Regions from separate parts of the Nocardiopsis sp. NPDC055824 genome, predicted to be linked through region 2. Evidence: predicted binding sites of a transcription regulator. Region 2 holds the regulator's gene; the other holds the start of a gene.
What was found. The regulator LexA, encoded in region 2, represses DNA repair genes until DNA is damaged. The targets are predictions, from matches to a motif close to TCGAACANNTGTTCGA.
Positions count from the first base shown of each region.

Region 1: the regulator LexA is predicted to act here: its motif matches at 3,339-3,354, upstream of ruvC (crossover junction endodeoxyribonuclease RuvC).

Region 1 is NZ_JBSHDN010000110.1:11,297-19,342, forward strand. Features, by position in the region: gene ACWGL3_RS20630 (J domain-containing protein) at 1-830, opposite strand, end outside; gene ACWGL3_RS20635 (NUDIX hydrolase) at 925-1,761, opposite strand; gene ACWGL3_RS20640 (DUF998 domain-containing protein) at 1,813-2,502, opposite strand; gene ACWGL3_RS20645 (TetR/AcrR family transcriptional regulator C-terminal domain-containing protein) at 2,597-3,241, shown strand; gene ruvC (crossover junction endodeoxyribonuclease RuvC) at 3,388-3,936, shown strand; gene ruvA (Holliday junction branch migration protein RuvA) at 3,987-4,601, shown strand; gene ruvB (Holliday junction branch migration DNA helicase RuvB) at 4,616-5,767, shown strand; gene yajC (preprotein translocase subunit YajC) at 6,115-6,480, shown strand; gene ACWGL3_RS20670 (adenine phosphoribosyltransferase) at 6,599-7,153, shown strand; gene ACWGL3_RS20675 (RelA/SpoT family protein) at 7,695-8,046, shown strand, end outside.
Region 2 is NZ_JBSHDN010000262.1:4-6,864, reverse strand. Features, by position in the region: gene ACWGL3_RS29540 (vitamin B12-dependent ribonucleotide reductase) at 1-2,126, opposite strand, end outside; gene nrdR (transcriptional regulator NrdR) at 2,281-2,784, opposite strand; gene lexA (transcriptional repressor LexA) at 3,440-4,159, shown strand; gene ACWGL3_RS29525 (alpha/beta hydrolase family protein) at 4,390-5,487, shown strand; gene ACWGL3_RS29520 (hypothetical protein) at 5,529-6,155, opposite strand; partial or broken gene ACWGL3_RS29515 (hypothetical protein) at 6,200-6,861, opposite strand, start outside.

The DNA.
Region 1 (8,046 bases), on a different contig from region 2:
GGCACCACGGCCGGGACGTGCGGTGCGGTGCGCGAGGCGTGCGAGGTCACCGAGTAGCACCAGTCGACCAGCACCAGCCCGTGCTCGGCGGGGTGGACCAGCACGTGCTCCGGCACGACCGCGCCGTGCACGACCCCTGCCCGCGCCGCGTTGCCGACGGCCACCAGCAGGCGGCGCCACATCCACGCCGCGTCGCGGGGGTCGACCCCGTCGGGGTGGGCCCGGCGCACGTCGGCGAGGGTGTGGAAGCCGTGCAGCCGCCCCAGCACGTTCGCGCGCCGCTCCACCCCGGTCGCGGAGTCGCGGTGCTTGAACGAGTCCACCAGCTCGGGGACGAACGCCCGGTAGTGCTCGTGGCCCTTCTCGCGCATGCGGCGCAGGGCGGTCGCCTCGGCCTCCATCAGGTCGTTGTCGCGGGGGGACCGGGGGAGCTTGAGCACGGCGTCGTGCCACTCCCCGTCGCGGTAGCGGACCGGGTGCAGGTCGGCGACGTCGCCCCGGGCCAGGCGTCCCGCCGCGACGCGGTAGGCGCGCGTCCGGGTGGCGAGGGTGAGGTCGTCGAAGCGCAGGTCCCCGGCGGCCATCTCCCGGTACAGGGCCCACAGCCGTGTGAGCCGGGTGAAGGCCTCCGAGGCCTCCGCGCGACGGCTCCCGGGCGCCGGGTCGGGGTGGACCAGGCGGGCCAGGCGGCGGTACTCGGCGGTGGCGGCCGGGGGGACGGCTCCGCCGCCGACCGGCACGGGGCCGAACAGCGCGGCGGGGTCCTCGGCCATGGAGACCGTGCGCAGGGCCGTGTCGAACGCCGCGGTGTCGTGCTGTTCCGTGCTCATTGGTCCCTCCCTTCCCGTACGTGGCGCGCGGCCCCCGGAGCGGGGACGGTGGGGCGGCGCCGGGGCGGGTCCCGGCGCGGTCGGACCGCCCCGGTCACTGGGTGCTCCTCAGCAGGGGCGGGTGCAGGAGCGCGGCGCCGCCGGCCCGGTACAGGCGGGCACGGCGCCCGCCTCCGGAGCCGCCGTGCTCGGCGAGTTCCCCGGTGTCCTCCACGAACCCGGGGGTGGCGAGGATCTTGCGGTGGAAGTTGGCGGCGTGCAGGGTGCGCCCCCACACCGCCTGGTACACCTCCCGCAGTGCCGTGATGGTGAAGGCGGACGGCAGGAACGCGGTGGCCAGGGCGGTGTACTCCAGCTTGGAGCGGGCGCGTTCGACCGCGTCGGCGAGGATCCGCCCGTGGTCGAACGCGAGGTCGCGGCCGGCCCGGGAGCCCTCGCCGTGCCCGAGCTCGCTCCACGGGACCCAGGCGGCCTCCTCGGTGTCCCTGCCGCTGTGGGGGTCGGGCAGGTCGGGGGCCAGGAGCATGTGGGCGACCGAGAACACGCGCATGCGGGGGTCGCGCCCCCGCGCCCCGTAGGTGCCCAGCTGCTCCAGGTGCAGCTCGGTGGGGAGCCGGGTCTTCTCCGACAGCACGCGCAGGGCGGCGTCGGGCAGGTCGGGGTCGGCGGGGCCGTCCGGCCCGTCCTCCGCGCGGACGAACCCGCCGGGCAGCGCCCACCGGCCGCGCTGCGGGTGGGCGGCGCGCCGTGTGAGCAGTACGTGGGGGGTCCCCGTCCGCCGGGCCCCGGTCTCCCCGGTCCCGGCCTCCGGACGGATCGTGAGGGCGACGACGTCGACGGTGACCGCGGCGGGGGCGAAGGCGTGGGGGTCGTAGCCGGAGAGGAACCTGCTCTCCGGCTCGTCGTGCTGGGGCGTCCTGTCCTCGGTCACGTGCGGGTCCTCGTTATTCTCAACCTGAGTTTTTCTCTGACTGAGATGAACTTAGCACGCAGTCCGACCCCCGTCCACCCCTTTTCCACCTCCCGCGTCCGGGGCCGGGTCCTTCCGGGCGGTCGAGCGCAGGAGCAGCCATGCCGCGGCCGCGAACCAGGTCAGTCCGACCGTCAGGACGACCCGCTGTCCCAGGCCGTGGAAGCCGTGCTCGGCGGAAGCCATGAAGGCCGCGAAGAGCGGCGGGACGAGGGCGCCCGCGGCGCAGCAGTACGCCACCCACGCCCGCCGTCCCGGCTCTGCGGCCAGGCGCCACGCCATCGCCAGGGGCGCCGCGGTGAGGGCGGCGTGGAAGGGCAGCACGTTGACCGCGTGGACCGTCCCGGCCGGGGTGGTCGCGCCCGCCGTCCCGACCCCCACGGGGTCGGTCGGGAACACGCCGGCGACGACCAGGCACGCCCCGGCCAGGGCGGTCAGGGCCGGCAGCGCGAACGAGCTCCGGCCGGTGGGCGCCGCCCTGCGCACGCCGACGGAGAAGGTCAGCAGGAGGAGGCCGGTGGCGATGAAGTTGGCCGTCTGTATCCAGCCCCTCTCCCCGAGGGCGAGTTCGCTGCCGAACCGGTGGAGCGGCTCGTAGTCCGGGCGGTACGCCCCCTCGGCGAGGAGCACCGGGACGAACAGGGGGGCGGCGGCGCCGCAGGCGAGGAGTGCGCGGGTGAAGCGGTCGGCGGGGGGTGCCATGCCTGTCTCCTTAGCGTTGGTAAGTCCTTATCACCGCTAAGCTACCTTAGCGGTGATAAGCTCCCTGTTCCGGAGACACGGGACAGAGGGCGGTGTGAGGGTGGACCGGCGGACGATCGTCGAGGCGGCACTGGGACTGCTCGACGACGAGGGGCTGGACCGGTTGACCGTCCGGCGGCTGGCCGAGCGCCTGGGCGTGAAGTCGCCGGCGCTCTACTGGCACTTCCGCGACAAGCGGGAGCTCCTCGACAGGATGGCCGAGCACCTGCGCCCGCCCCAGAGCCCCCCGGGCCCCGGGGAGGACTGGCGTTCCTGGTCGCTGCGCCGGGCCCGGGAACACCGGGCCGCGCTGTCGTCCCACCGCGACGCGGCCCGGGTCGTGGCGGGCAGCCGCGCGGGGGCGGCCACCCTCGCCGCCTTCGACGCCGAACTCGCCGTCCTGGTCGGCTTCGGCTTCGGTCCCGTGCGCGCCGTTCGCGCCGCGGTCCTCGTCGACCACTACGTGGTGGGCTCGGTCCTCCAGCAGCAGGCCGACGCGCAGCGCCACGCCGACGCGGGGGAGACGCCTCCCGAGGACCTTCCCGAGGAGGCGCGGGCCGCGCTGACCGGAGCGACGCCCACCCTGGCCGCGGCGCTCGCCGGAGGAGGGGACCCCGGTGGGGACGAAGCCTTCGAGGACGGCCTGCTCATGATCGTCGACGGCATCGCGGCCGGCCTCGAACGGGACCGGACCGCCTGATCCGCAGGGGGATCGCGCGGGGCGTGCCGGTCAGGCGGGGGAGGCGACACGCCCGGGCGGACGGACGGCGGGGGTCGGCGCCCACCGCTAGCATGGTGCGAACGGACGTTCGAGGACATGCGCGAAGACGGGCGAGGGTGGGCGGAGTGCGAGTGTTGGGGATCGACCCGGGGTTGACCCGGTGCGGGGTCGGTGTCGTCGAGGGGGCCATCGGCAAGCCGCTCACCCTCCTCGGGGCCGACGCCGTCCGCACCAGCCCCGACACCGAGCTGCCCCAGAGGCTCGTCGGCATCGAGCGCGGGATCGAGGAGTGGCTGGACCGGTTCCGGCCCGACGCGGTCGCCGTCGAACGGGTCTTCGCCCAGCACAACCTCAGCACGGTCATGGGCACGGCCCAGGCCAGCGGCATCGCCCTGGTGTGCGCCGCGCGCCGGGGCCTGCCCGTCGCCCTGCACACACCGAGCGAGGCCAAGGCCGCCATCACCGGCAGCGGCCGCGCCGACAAGGCGCAGGTCGGCACCATGGTGGCGCGTATCCTCGGACTCGACGGTCCTCCCAGGCCCGCGGACGCGGCGGACGCCGTCGCCCTCGCCATCTGCCACATCTGGCGCGGCGGGGCGCAGGCCCGGGTCGCCCAGGCCGCACAGGACTTCGCCCGCAAGGTGGAACTCGCCCGCCGCACCCGCGGCCGCTAGCTCCCCGCCCCCAGGAAGGAGAAGGGCACCGCCCCCGGTGCCCGCACGAGATGATCGCGTTCCTCACCGGCCGGGTGGCCGCACGCGGCGCCGGCAGCGCCGTGATCGACGTCGGCGGGGTCGGCATGACCGTCCAGTGCACCCCCTCCGCCCTGTCCCGGCTCCACGTCGGCGAGACCGGCACCGTGTCCACCAGCCTCATCGTCCGCGAGGACTCCCTGACCCTGTTCGGGTTCGCCGACGACGACGAGAGGCACCTGTTCGAGCAGTTGCAGACCGCGTCCGGGGTCGGACCGCGACTGGCCCTGGCGATCCTCTCCGTCCACAGCCCGGCCGGCCTGCGCCAGGCCGTGGCGACCGAGGACACCGCTGCCCTGACCCGTGTGCCGGGCATCGGGAGGAAGGGCGCGCAGCGCATCGTCCTGGAGCTGGCGGGCAAGCTGGAGTCGCCCGTCCTCACCGACGGCACGCTGCCCCCCGCGGAGGGGGCCCCGGCGGGGGCGTCCGACGCCGCCCGGCGCGCGCAGGTCGTCTCCGGCCTCGTCAACCTCGGCTGGTCGGCCAAGGACGCCGAGGCCGCCGCGGCCGCCGTCACCGCCGAGTCCGCGAGCACCGACGTCGCCGTCCTGCTGCGCACCGCCCTGCGCAGGCTCAGCCGCGCCTAGGAGGAAGGCACCCCATGCACGAACCGTACGAGTCCGGCGAGGCCCACGGGGCCGCCCCGTACGAGCGCGAGGCGGTCTCCTCCGACGCCAGCCTCGACGACCGCCAGGTCGAGGGCGCCCTGCGCCCCCGCGCCCTGGACGAGTTCGTCGGGCAGGAGCGGGTGCGCGAGCAGCTCTCCCTGGTGCTCGACAGCGCCCGGAGGCGCAACCGGGCCCCGGACCACATCCTCATGTCCGGGGGCCCCGGCCTGGGCAAGACCACCCTGGCCATGATCATCGCCGCCGAGATGGGCGCCCCGCTGCGCATCACGTCGGGCCCGGCCATCGAGCGCTCCGGCGACCTGGCGGCCGTCCTCTCCACCCTCCAGGAGGGCGAGGTGCTGTTCCTGGACGAGATCCACCGGATGGCCCGGCCCGCCGAGGAGATGCTCTACGTCGCGATGGAGGACTACCGGGTCGACGTCGTGGTCGGCAAGGGCCCCGGCGCGACCGCCATCCCCCTGGAGATCGCCCCGTTCACCCTGGTCGGGGCCACCACCCGGGCGGGCATGCTGCCCGCCCCGCTGCGCGACCGGTTCGGTTTCACCGCGCACATGGACTTCTACTCCCCGGACGAGCTGGAGCTGATCCTGCACCGCTCGGCGGGTCTGCTCGGGGCGCCCCTCGCGGAGGACGCGGCCCGGGAGATCGCCGGGCGCTCGCGCGGGACGCCCCGTATCGCCAACCGGCTGCTGCGCCGGGTGCGCGACTACGCCGAGGTCCGGGGGGACGGGCAGCTGTCGCTGCGGACCGCCCGTGCCGCGCTCGAGCTGTACGAGGTCGACGGCCTCGGCCTGGACCGGCTGGACCGCGCCATCCTCGACGTCCTCATGCACCGCTTCCGCGGGGGCCCCGTCGGCCTGTCCACGCTCGCGGTGTCGGTGGGGGAGGAGGCGGAGACCGTGGAGGTCGTCGCCGAGCCGTTCCTCGTCCGGTCCGGCTTCCTGGCGCGCACCCCGCGCGGCCGGGTGGCCACGCCGCAGGCCTGGGCGCACATGGGCCTCACCCCGCCGCCGGACGCCGCGTTCGGCGCGGGGTCCGCCGGTCCCGCGTCCGCCGGGGCCTCCGCGCCCGGCACCGCCGCGGGGGCCGGCGCCGGGGGCGGTGCCTCCGGGACGACGCCCTGACCGGACGGTCCGCGGCGCCTCCTGACCGGGCGGGCTGACAGGGGGCGTCGCACCGGGCACAATGGGTCCCGCGTGTGTGAAACGGGGCTGAACCGTTAACACTCCGATCTCCGGCGGTGGGGGATCGGTGACCGGCGCCACGTAAACTTTGGACGAATCAGCCGATACGGGGCAGGGCTCCGTACGTGTTGTCCGACACCGGCGGAACGACTCGGCCGCCCCGCGCGTTGTACGTGCCGGGTGTGGTCCGGATCGTTCCGGGTTCGGGCGACACGAAGAAGGTGGCCGCCGGAGTGCCCCACCGGCACCCGCGGACCACATGACGAAACGTCAGGAAGGACGCCCCCGTGCAGGGCCTTTACCATCTCGCCGACGCAGCAGAGCCCACGGGCGGGCTTCTCGGCATGCTCTTCCCGTTCCTGATGATCATCCTGGTCTTCTGGCTGCTGTTCTGGCGCCCGAACCAGAAGCGCCGCCAGCAGGAGGCGCAGATGCAGAGCGCGCTGGCCCCGGGCGTCGAGGTGATGACCAAGGCTGGCATCTTCGCGACCATCGTCGAGATCCACGAGCAGGACGTCCTGCTGGAGATCGCCCCCGGCACGCGGATCCGCATGCTCAAGGCCGGTGTGGGCGAGGTCATCACCCCCGCCGTGGACGACACCCCGGTCGAGGACCGTCCCGACTTCGGCGACGACGACAAGCCCAAGGGCTGAGGCCCCCGGGCCCCGGCGGGTCCACAGACTTCGGTACCGGCCCCCCTCCGGGGCCGGTACCGCCGTGTCCGGCCCGGACGCGACCGCCCCGACACCACAGCAGAAGGTTCCACCGAACATGCCCCACGACACCGCGACCGCGGACGGCGCCCCGAGCACGGAGCTCATCGAGGCGCAGATCCGCGACATCCCGGACTTCCCGCACGCCGGCATCCTGTTCAAGGACATCACGCCGCTGCTCAACCACCGGGAGGCCTTCGCGGCCGCCGTGGACGGCCTCTGCGCGCCCTACCGCGGGCTCGGGGTGGACCACGTGGTCGGGCTGGAGGCGCGCGGCTTCATCTTCGGGGCGCCGGTCGCCATGGAGCTGGGCGCGGGCTTCGTCCCCGCCCGCAAAGCGGGGAAACTGCCCGCGCGGACCATCGACCAGTCCTATGATCTGGAGTACGGGACCGCGACCGTCGAGATCCACGCCGACGCGATCGTCCCGGGCAGCCGCGTGCTCATCGTCGACGACGTCCTCGCGACCGGGGGCACCGGCAGGGCCGCGGTGGACCTGGTCCGCAAGGCGGGTGGTACGGTCGTGGGATTCTCCGTCCTGATGGAGCTCTCAGCGCTCCACGGCCGCGAGAAGTTGCCCGACGTGGAGCTGCACGCCCTCCTCTCGGCCTGACCCCGAGCCGCGCCGAGCCAGGCGCCGCCGCCGCGGGAATGCGCGGCGGTTCGTCACCGTTGACGTACTCCACCACGGGATGTGACGCGTTTGGTGACCCGGGTCACCCGTTGTCGTACCTGGTGGGGTGGGGTCGGGGGCCGAACACTAGACTGGTGGGAGAGGTACCGCGGCGACCATGTCACGACTGGCCCTGATGACACGCACGTGCACCGGTGGAGCCGGGCGGCGCTGACGGCGCCCGCGCCCCCGGGCGAATCCGCGGGAGGTAGGCATGCCAAGCGAAGTGGTTTCGACCGGGGCGGTATCCGCGAGCGAGCCGCGGCGGCCCGCCGTGCCGGGAGGGCACGCGGACGGCACCGGTGTGCCGTCCGCGGACGCAGGACCACAGGAGGGCCGTCCGGAGGGCGCCGCGAACGGAGCGGCGCCCTCCGACGTCTACGGGGAGGGGACGCCGAGGCATCCGGCGCCCTCCGCGACGCCCTCCACCGTGCGAGTACGCAGAAGGCTCGCCCGACTCGGCGCCCAGCGGGGAGTGACGATGAACCCGGTGCTCGAACCACTGATCAAGACCGTGCGGGCCACCCATCCCAAGGTGGACGTGCGGCTGATCGAGCGCGCCTACGAGGTGGCGGCCCACCACCACCGCGAGCAGAAGCGCAAGAGCGGCGACCCCTACATCACCCACCCGCTCGCGGTCGCCACGATCCTCGCCGAGCTGGGGATGCAGGAGGCCACCCTCGCCGCCGCGCTGCTGCACGACACCGTCGAGGACACCGACTACTCGCTGGACGAGCTGCGCGCCGACTTCGGCGACGAGATCGCCGAGCTCGTCGACGGCGTCACCAAGCTCGACAAGGTCAAGTACGGCGAGGCCACCCAGGCCGAGACGG
Region 2 (6,861 bases):
TCCTCCTTCTCCGACGCGCCCGTCGACAGCGGCTGGCCGACCTTGCAGTTGTCGCGGTAGACGGCGAGCGCCTTCAGGCCCAGCTTCCAGCCCTGGAAGTAGATGTGCTCGAAGTCCTCGACCGTGGCGTCCTCCGGCACGTTCACCGTCTTGGAGATCGCGCCGGACAGGAACGGCTGCACGGCGGCCATCATCCGCACGTGGCCCATGGGCTTGATGTAGCGGCGGCCCATCGCGCAGTCGAACACCTCGTAGTGCTCGGGACGCAGGGAGGGGGCGTCCACGACGTGGCCGTTCCCGGCGACGTACTCGACGATCGCCTCGGCCTGCTCGTCCTGGTAGCCCAGGTTCGCGAGCGCGCGCGGGATGGCCTGGTTGACGATCTGCATCGAACCGCCGCCGACCAGCTTCTTGAACTTGACCAGCGAGAAGTCGGGCTCGATGCCGGTGGTGTCGCAGTCCATCATGAAGCCGATGGTGCCGGTGGGCGCGAGCAGGCTCGCCTGGGCGTTGCGCCAGCCGTTGCGCTCCCCGACCCTGAGGCACTCGGCCCACTCGCGGGTGGCCGCGGCGTGGACGGGCTCCTCCAGGGAGGTCACCGTGCGCAGGTCGTCGTTGGCGGCGGCGTGCTTGCGCATGACGCGCTTGTGGGCCTGCTCGTTGCGCTTGTAGCCGTCGTAGGGGCCGACCACCCCGGCCAGCTCCGCGCTGCGGCGGTAGGCGGTGCCGGTCATCAGCGAGGTGACGGCGGCGGCGACGGCGCGGCCGCCGTCGGAGTCGTAGGCGTGGCCGGTGGCCATGAGGAGGGCGCCCAGGTTGGCGTAGCCGATGCCGAGCTGGCGGTAGGAGCGGGTCGTCTCACCGATCTTCTCGGTCGGGAAGTCGGCGAAGGTGATGGAGATGTCCATCGCCGTGATGACCAGCTCGGTGAGCCTGGTGAAGCCCTCGACGTCGAAGGTGTCGTCCTCGCGCAGGAACTTCAGCAGGTTGATCGAGGCCAGGTTGCAGGACGAGTCGTCCAGGGACAGGTACTCGCTGCACGGGTTGCTGGCGCTGATCCGCCCGGTCTCGGGGTTGGTGTGCCAGTCCTGGATGGTGCCGTCGTACTGGATGCCGGGGTCGGCGCACTCCCAGGCGGCCCTGGCCATCCGGGTGAAGAGGTCCTTGGCGTCCACGGTGGCGACGACCTCGCCGGTGGTGCGGGAGGTGAGGCCGAACTCGGAGCCGGTGTCGACGGCGCGCATGAACGCGTCGGAGACGCGGACGGAGTTGTTGGCGTTCTGGTACTGGACGCTGAACATGTCGGCGCCGCCCAGGTCCACGTCGAAGCCGGCGTCGCGCAGGGCGCGGATCTTGTGCTCCTCGCGGGCCTTGGTCTCGACGAACTCCTCGATGTCGGGGTGGTCGACGTCCAGGACGACCATCTTGGCGGCCCGGCGGGTGGCTCCGCCGGACTTGATGGTCCCGGCCGAGGCGTCGGCTCCGCGCATGAAGGACACGGGTCCGGAGGCCGTGCCGCCCGAGGACAGCAGCTCCTTGCTGGAGCGGATGCGGGAGAGGTTCACACCCGCGCCGGACCCGCCCTTGAAGATGATCCCCTCTTCCTTGTACCAGTCGAGGATCGACTCCATGGTGTCGTCGACGGAGAGGATGAAGCACGCGCTGACCTGCTGCGCCGAGGCCGTCCCGACGTTGAACCACACCGGCGAGTTGAAGCTGAACAGCTGGTTGGCGAGGGCGTGCTTGAGCTCGTGGTCGAAGATCTCCGCGTCCTCGTCGCCGGCGAAGTAGCCGTGCTCGACGCCGGTCGCGGTGTAGACGCCGACGACGCGGTCGATGAGCTGCTTGAGGCTCCACTCGCGCTCGGGGGTGCCGACGGCTCCGCGGAAGTACTTGCTCGCCACGATCTGGGTGGCGTTCATGGACCAGGAGGCGGGGAACTCCACGCCGCGCTGCTCGAAGTTGACCGTGCCGTCACGCCAGTTGGTCATGACGACGTCGCGGCGCTCCCACTCCAGGGAGTCGTACGGGTGCGTCCCGGGGGTCGTGAAGACCCGCTTGATCTTCAGGCCCTTGCGGCTCCCCTTGCCCTTGCGCCCCGTCGAACCGCTGGCGGTTTCCGTCATCGTGGATTCTCCCCCTACCTCGTGGGCACGGCCTGCCCAACCGTGCACGGCGTCCTTGGAATACGGGACGGCCGGTCACGGGAGGACGTGTCCCGCGATGTCCGGCCGGCCCCTGCGGTGCCCCGCCCGCGGCCCTCTCCCGGCCGCGGGGGCGCTACCCGGTGGTGGTGCTGCTCTCGGGGAGGGGGCCGGCCGCGCCGCCGTCGCCGTCCTCCCGGTCCTGCCGCAGGCTGGCGATCTCGGCCTCGAAGTCGGCGAGGCTCTCGAAACCGCGGTAGACGCTGGCGAAGTGCAGGTAGGCCACCTCGTCCAGGTCACGCATCGGGCCGAGGATGGCCAGGCCGATCTCGTGGGCCGGCACCTCGGCGACGCCGCGTCCGCGGATCTCCTCCTCGACCTGCTGGCCGAGCTTGGCGAGCGCGTCCTCGGAGACGGGGCGGCCCTGGCAGGCCCGGCGCACCCCGGCGATGATCTTGGTACGGCTGAAGGGCTCGGTGACCCCGGAGCGCTTGGCGACCATCAGCAGGACGGTCTCCTGCGTGGTGAACCTGCGCTCGCACACCGGGCAGGACCGGCGGCGCCTGATGGCCGCGCCGTCGTCGGTGGACCTGCTGTCGATCACCCTGGTGTCCGGATGGCGGCAGAACGGACAGTGCATCCTGGTTCACCTGCTTCCCTCACCGAATCGACACCCTGTATCTCTACTAAACCACAACTCCTGGGCAATCCATCCCGCGAGAGCACCAGATGTTGTGGTCGAACTTAGGCGCAGCAAGGGGTGGCCCGCAACTCCGCGGCCCGCGTGTCCCGCACGCGGACACGCGACGGGACCCGCGGCGGAGGCAGGGGGCGGACATGGGGGCGCGGGGGCGCCGGGCCGCCCCGGGGGCGTCCGGCTCCGTCGACAAGAATAGCGGCGGAGGCCCCCGGCGCCCGCTGCGACCGGCGGCCCGCCGCGCCCGGAAGCACGTTCCACGAGGGGGTTCCGGCATCGCCCCCGGGATCCGGGAGACCAGTCCCACATCCCCCGGAACCGCCCTCGGGGAGACGTGTTCGCGCATTCCGGGGACAACACCACGTGAACACGTGTACACACGTCGGTAGAGGCCGGAAATTGACCGCGAAAACACGCGGGACAATGGACCGAGCCATCGAACGCTTGTTTGATATCACCGTGCGCAACGTCTAATGTTGACTGTGATTTCACGCTGGTTTCGCCATCACGCGGACCCCAGGTCGGCGCGGTTGCGGACCGGTGGTGGCCAGTCACGCAATCAGGCCCTGACCGAACCGAATGCCGAGGAGGCCCGGCCGTGCCGGAGGAGAATCCCGGAACCGCAGATTCCACCGCCGTTCTCACCGCAGTGGGGAACACGGGGGGATCCACGCCCGAAGCCCCCAAACTCACCGCCCGACAGCAGAGCGTCCTGAACTGCATCCAGCGGTATGTGCGCGAGCGGGGCTTCCCCCCGTCGATAAGGGAAATCGGGGAAGCGGTCGGCCTCTCCAGCCCTTCCAGCGTGGCGCACCAGCTCAAGGTCCTCCAGCGCAAGGGCTACCTGCACCGGGACCAGAACAGGCCCCGGGCGGTGGAGCTGCGCTCGCCCGGCCGCTCCTCCGGCCGGACCGTGACCCCCGAGGACATCGACCCCTCGCGCGCCGCGGCCGTGCCCCTGGTCGGCCGCATCGCCGCCGGCGGGCCCATCCTGGCCGAGGAGTCGGTGGAGGACGTGCTCGCGCTGCCCCGCCAGCTGGTCGGGGAGGGCCGCCTGTTCATGCTCACCGTGGTCGGCGACTCGATGATCGACGCCGCCATCACCGACGGCGACCTGGTCGTGGTCCGCCAGCAGCAGGACGCCAACAACGGTGACATCGTGGCGGCCCTGCTGGACGACGAGGCGACCGTCAAGGTCCTGCGCCGCGAGGAGGACGGCCACGTCTGGCTGATGCCGCGCAACAAGGCCTACGAGCCGATCAACGGGGACGCCGCCACCGTCCTGGGCAAGGTCGTCGCGGTCATGCGACGCGTCTGACCCCGGTCCGGCCCCACTGCCCCGCGCCCCCGGCGCCGTCCTGCGACGGCCCGGGGGCGCCGTGCCGTGCGCGCGGGCGCCCGGCGGCCGGGGCCGCTCGGCACGCGCGCGGTCGCGGGAACCTCGGCGCATCCCCGGCCTCCCGGGCATGGGCCGCCCGGCAGGCGCACGGTCGCGGGAGGGCCTGTGGACGACGGGGGCCCGCCGGGCGGGGCCGCTAGGCTGGAACCGTGTCCACACCACTCTCCTCCCCCTCCGCCCGACCGCGCGCCGCACTGGTCGGCGGTGCCCTCGCGGTCCTGCTCTCCGCCGCCTGCGCCCCGGCCGACACAGGCGGCGCCGAGCCCCCCGGTGCCGGCGGGGTCGAGCGCGAACTCGCCTTCGAGGGCGGCGGGCACGAGGTCTCCGCGAGCTTCCGCACACCGCACGACGCGTCCGGGAGGGTCCCCGGCGCACTCATCATCTCCGGCAGCGGTCCCACCGACCGCGACAGCAACGCGCCCGTGCGGCCCGACGCCGACACCAACCGCAACCTCTCCCGCGTACTCGCCGAAGCCGGTGTGGCCTCGCTGCGCTACGACAAGTTCGGCAGCGGCCCGGACCCGCAGACCGGGGAGGAGACCGGCCCCGGGGGCGTCCGGACGATCGCCCCTGTGGACCCCGGGGTCTTCGACCGGCAGGTCGTGGCGGCGTACGAGGAGCTCGTCGCGCAGCCCGAGGTGGACCCGGGGCGCGTGGTCGTCGTCGGCCACAGCGAGGGCGCCCTCTACGCCCTGCGCGCCCACGAGCTCATCGGCTCCGGGCACCCCTCGCCCGCGCTGGTGCTGGCCGCCCCTCCGGGCACGCGCTACCTGGACCTCCTCGACCGCCAGGTCACCGAGCAGGTCCGCATGGCGGAGGGGGCGGGCCAGATCGAGGAGGCGGAGGCGGTGCAGCTCCTCTCGGACATGCGCGCCGGGCGGGCCGCGGTCAGGGGAGGACGCGACCTCACGTCGCAGGAGAGCGACCGGTTCGGCGTCTACACACCGTGGAACGCCGACTTCCTCGCGTTCATGGACGGCCTCGACCCCGTCGAACTCGGTCGCGACCTGCCCGAGGGCACACCGGTCCTGGTCCTGTGGGGGGAGGACGACGCCCAGGTCTCTCGGGAGGACGTGGACCGGCTCATGACGGGTCTGGACGGCGCCGAACGCGTGGACCTGCCCGGTACCGACCACATCCTCCGAGCCTTCGAGGACGAGCCCGGAGCGGCGGTCCTGGACTCGGACAGACCCTTCGCCGAGGGGGTCGCCCCGGCGCTGGAGGAGTTCCTCGACACCGCCTGGTAGGGCTCCCGGCCGTCGGGGACGCCCGGGGGGGCGCCGGCCCGTCACTCGGGGATCGACTCCGGGAGGGCCCCGACCACCGCCAGGGCGAGCTCCTCCGCGTCGGCGACGATACGCTCCTCGTCGGCCGGCTCGGTCGCGTCGTAGCGGGACGCCACGCTGTAGCAGGACTCCAGGTACAGGTTGGAGACCCGCGTCCCCACGCAGCCGACCGTGAACGGCGCCCCGCGGGTCCAGCGCACCGCCTCCTCGCCGACACCGTCCAGCCCGGTGGTGTCGTGCTGTTCCGTGGTCGCGCGCAGGTTGTCGGCGGCGGTCGTCACCCCGCCCGGGTTGGGAGCGGCCACCATCACCAGCGTCGCCGTGGCCGGAACCGCCTCTCCCGGGCCCTCCGGGGTGGCCCAGCGGCACTGCCACCCGGACCCGGCCGGGTCCTCCGGACCGCCGACCGGCTCCTCCAGCTCCAGTTCGTGCCCCGGCACCAGCGCGTCCAGCGTCTCCGTCGCGACGGCGGCGCACTCGGGGGCCGACTCGTACTCGCCCGTCTCCGGGGAGTCCCGCGTGACGACGTACCAGATCGCGCCGGCCGCGAGCAGGAGCAGGGCCAGGCCGGCGGCGACCACTCCCGCCGTCGCGCAGCCCCTGCTCTGCGGCTGCGCCGACGGCACCACCTCGGGAGGAGGGCCGTACGGGGGCTGGGCGGGGTACTGCGGGCTCACAGGGACTCCCCGATCCGTCCGGCGAACTCGGCGGCCAGGTCGGCCGCGTCCTCGGGGTCGACCGGTTCCTGCCCGGCCAGGCCCGCGTAGGACACGCGCACGAACAGGTTGTCGCTGTGGAAGGCGAGTTCGGCGGTGCCGGGCACCTGCCCGTGCCACACCGCGCCCTCGCCCGCCGGCAGGTCCACCTCCTCGGCGCGCACGGGCAGGAGTGCCGTGTACGCCTCCGCGGCGCGGTCGGCCCCGGTCACCGGTTCCTCCCCCGTGGCGTCGGTGAAGAGCGCCGACACGTCGACGCGCAGTGCTCCCCCGTCGCCGCCGGGGGCCCCGGGCGAGGACCACGCGCACACGAGGTTGTCGCCGCCCTCCAGGGGGCCCTGCTCCCGGGGCTGCGCGACCGCCCCGGGCAGGCGCTCCGCGAGGAGTTCGCCGGTGACGGCGTCGCAGCCGGTCGCCGCGGCGTGGACGTCACCGCTCTCGGGGACGTCCGGGTCGTTCCCGGACAGCCACAGCCCGCCGCCGACGGCGGCCGCGGACAGCACCACCGCGCCCGCACCGATCACGGCCACCCGCACGAGGGGACCCACCCGGCCACCCGCCTCCCTGTCGGTCACCGAGCCGACCGCGGGGGACGGCGGCCGCGCCCGGCGGCCCCCGG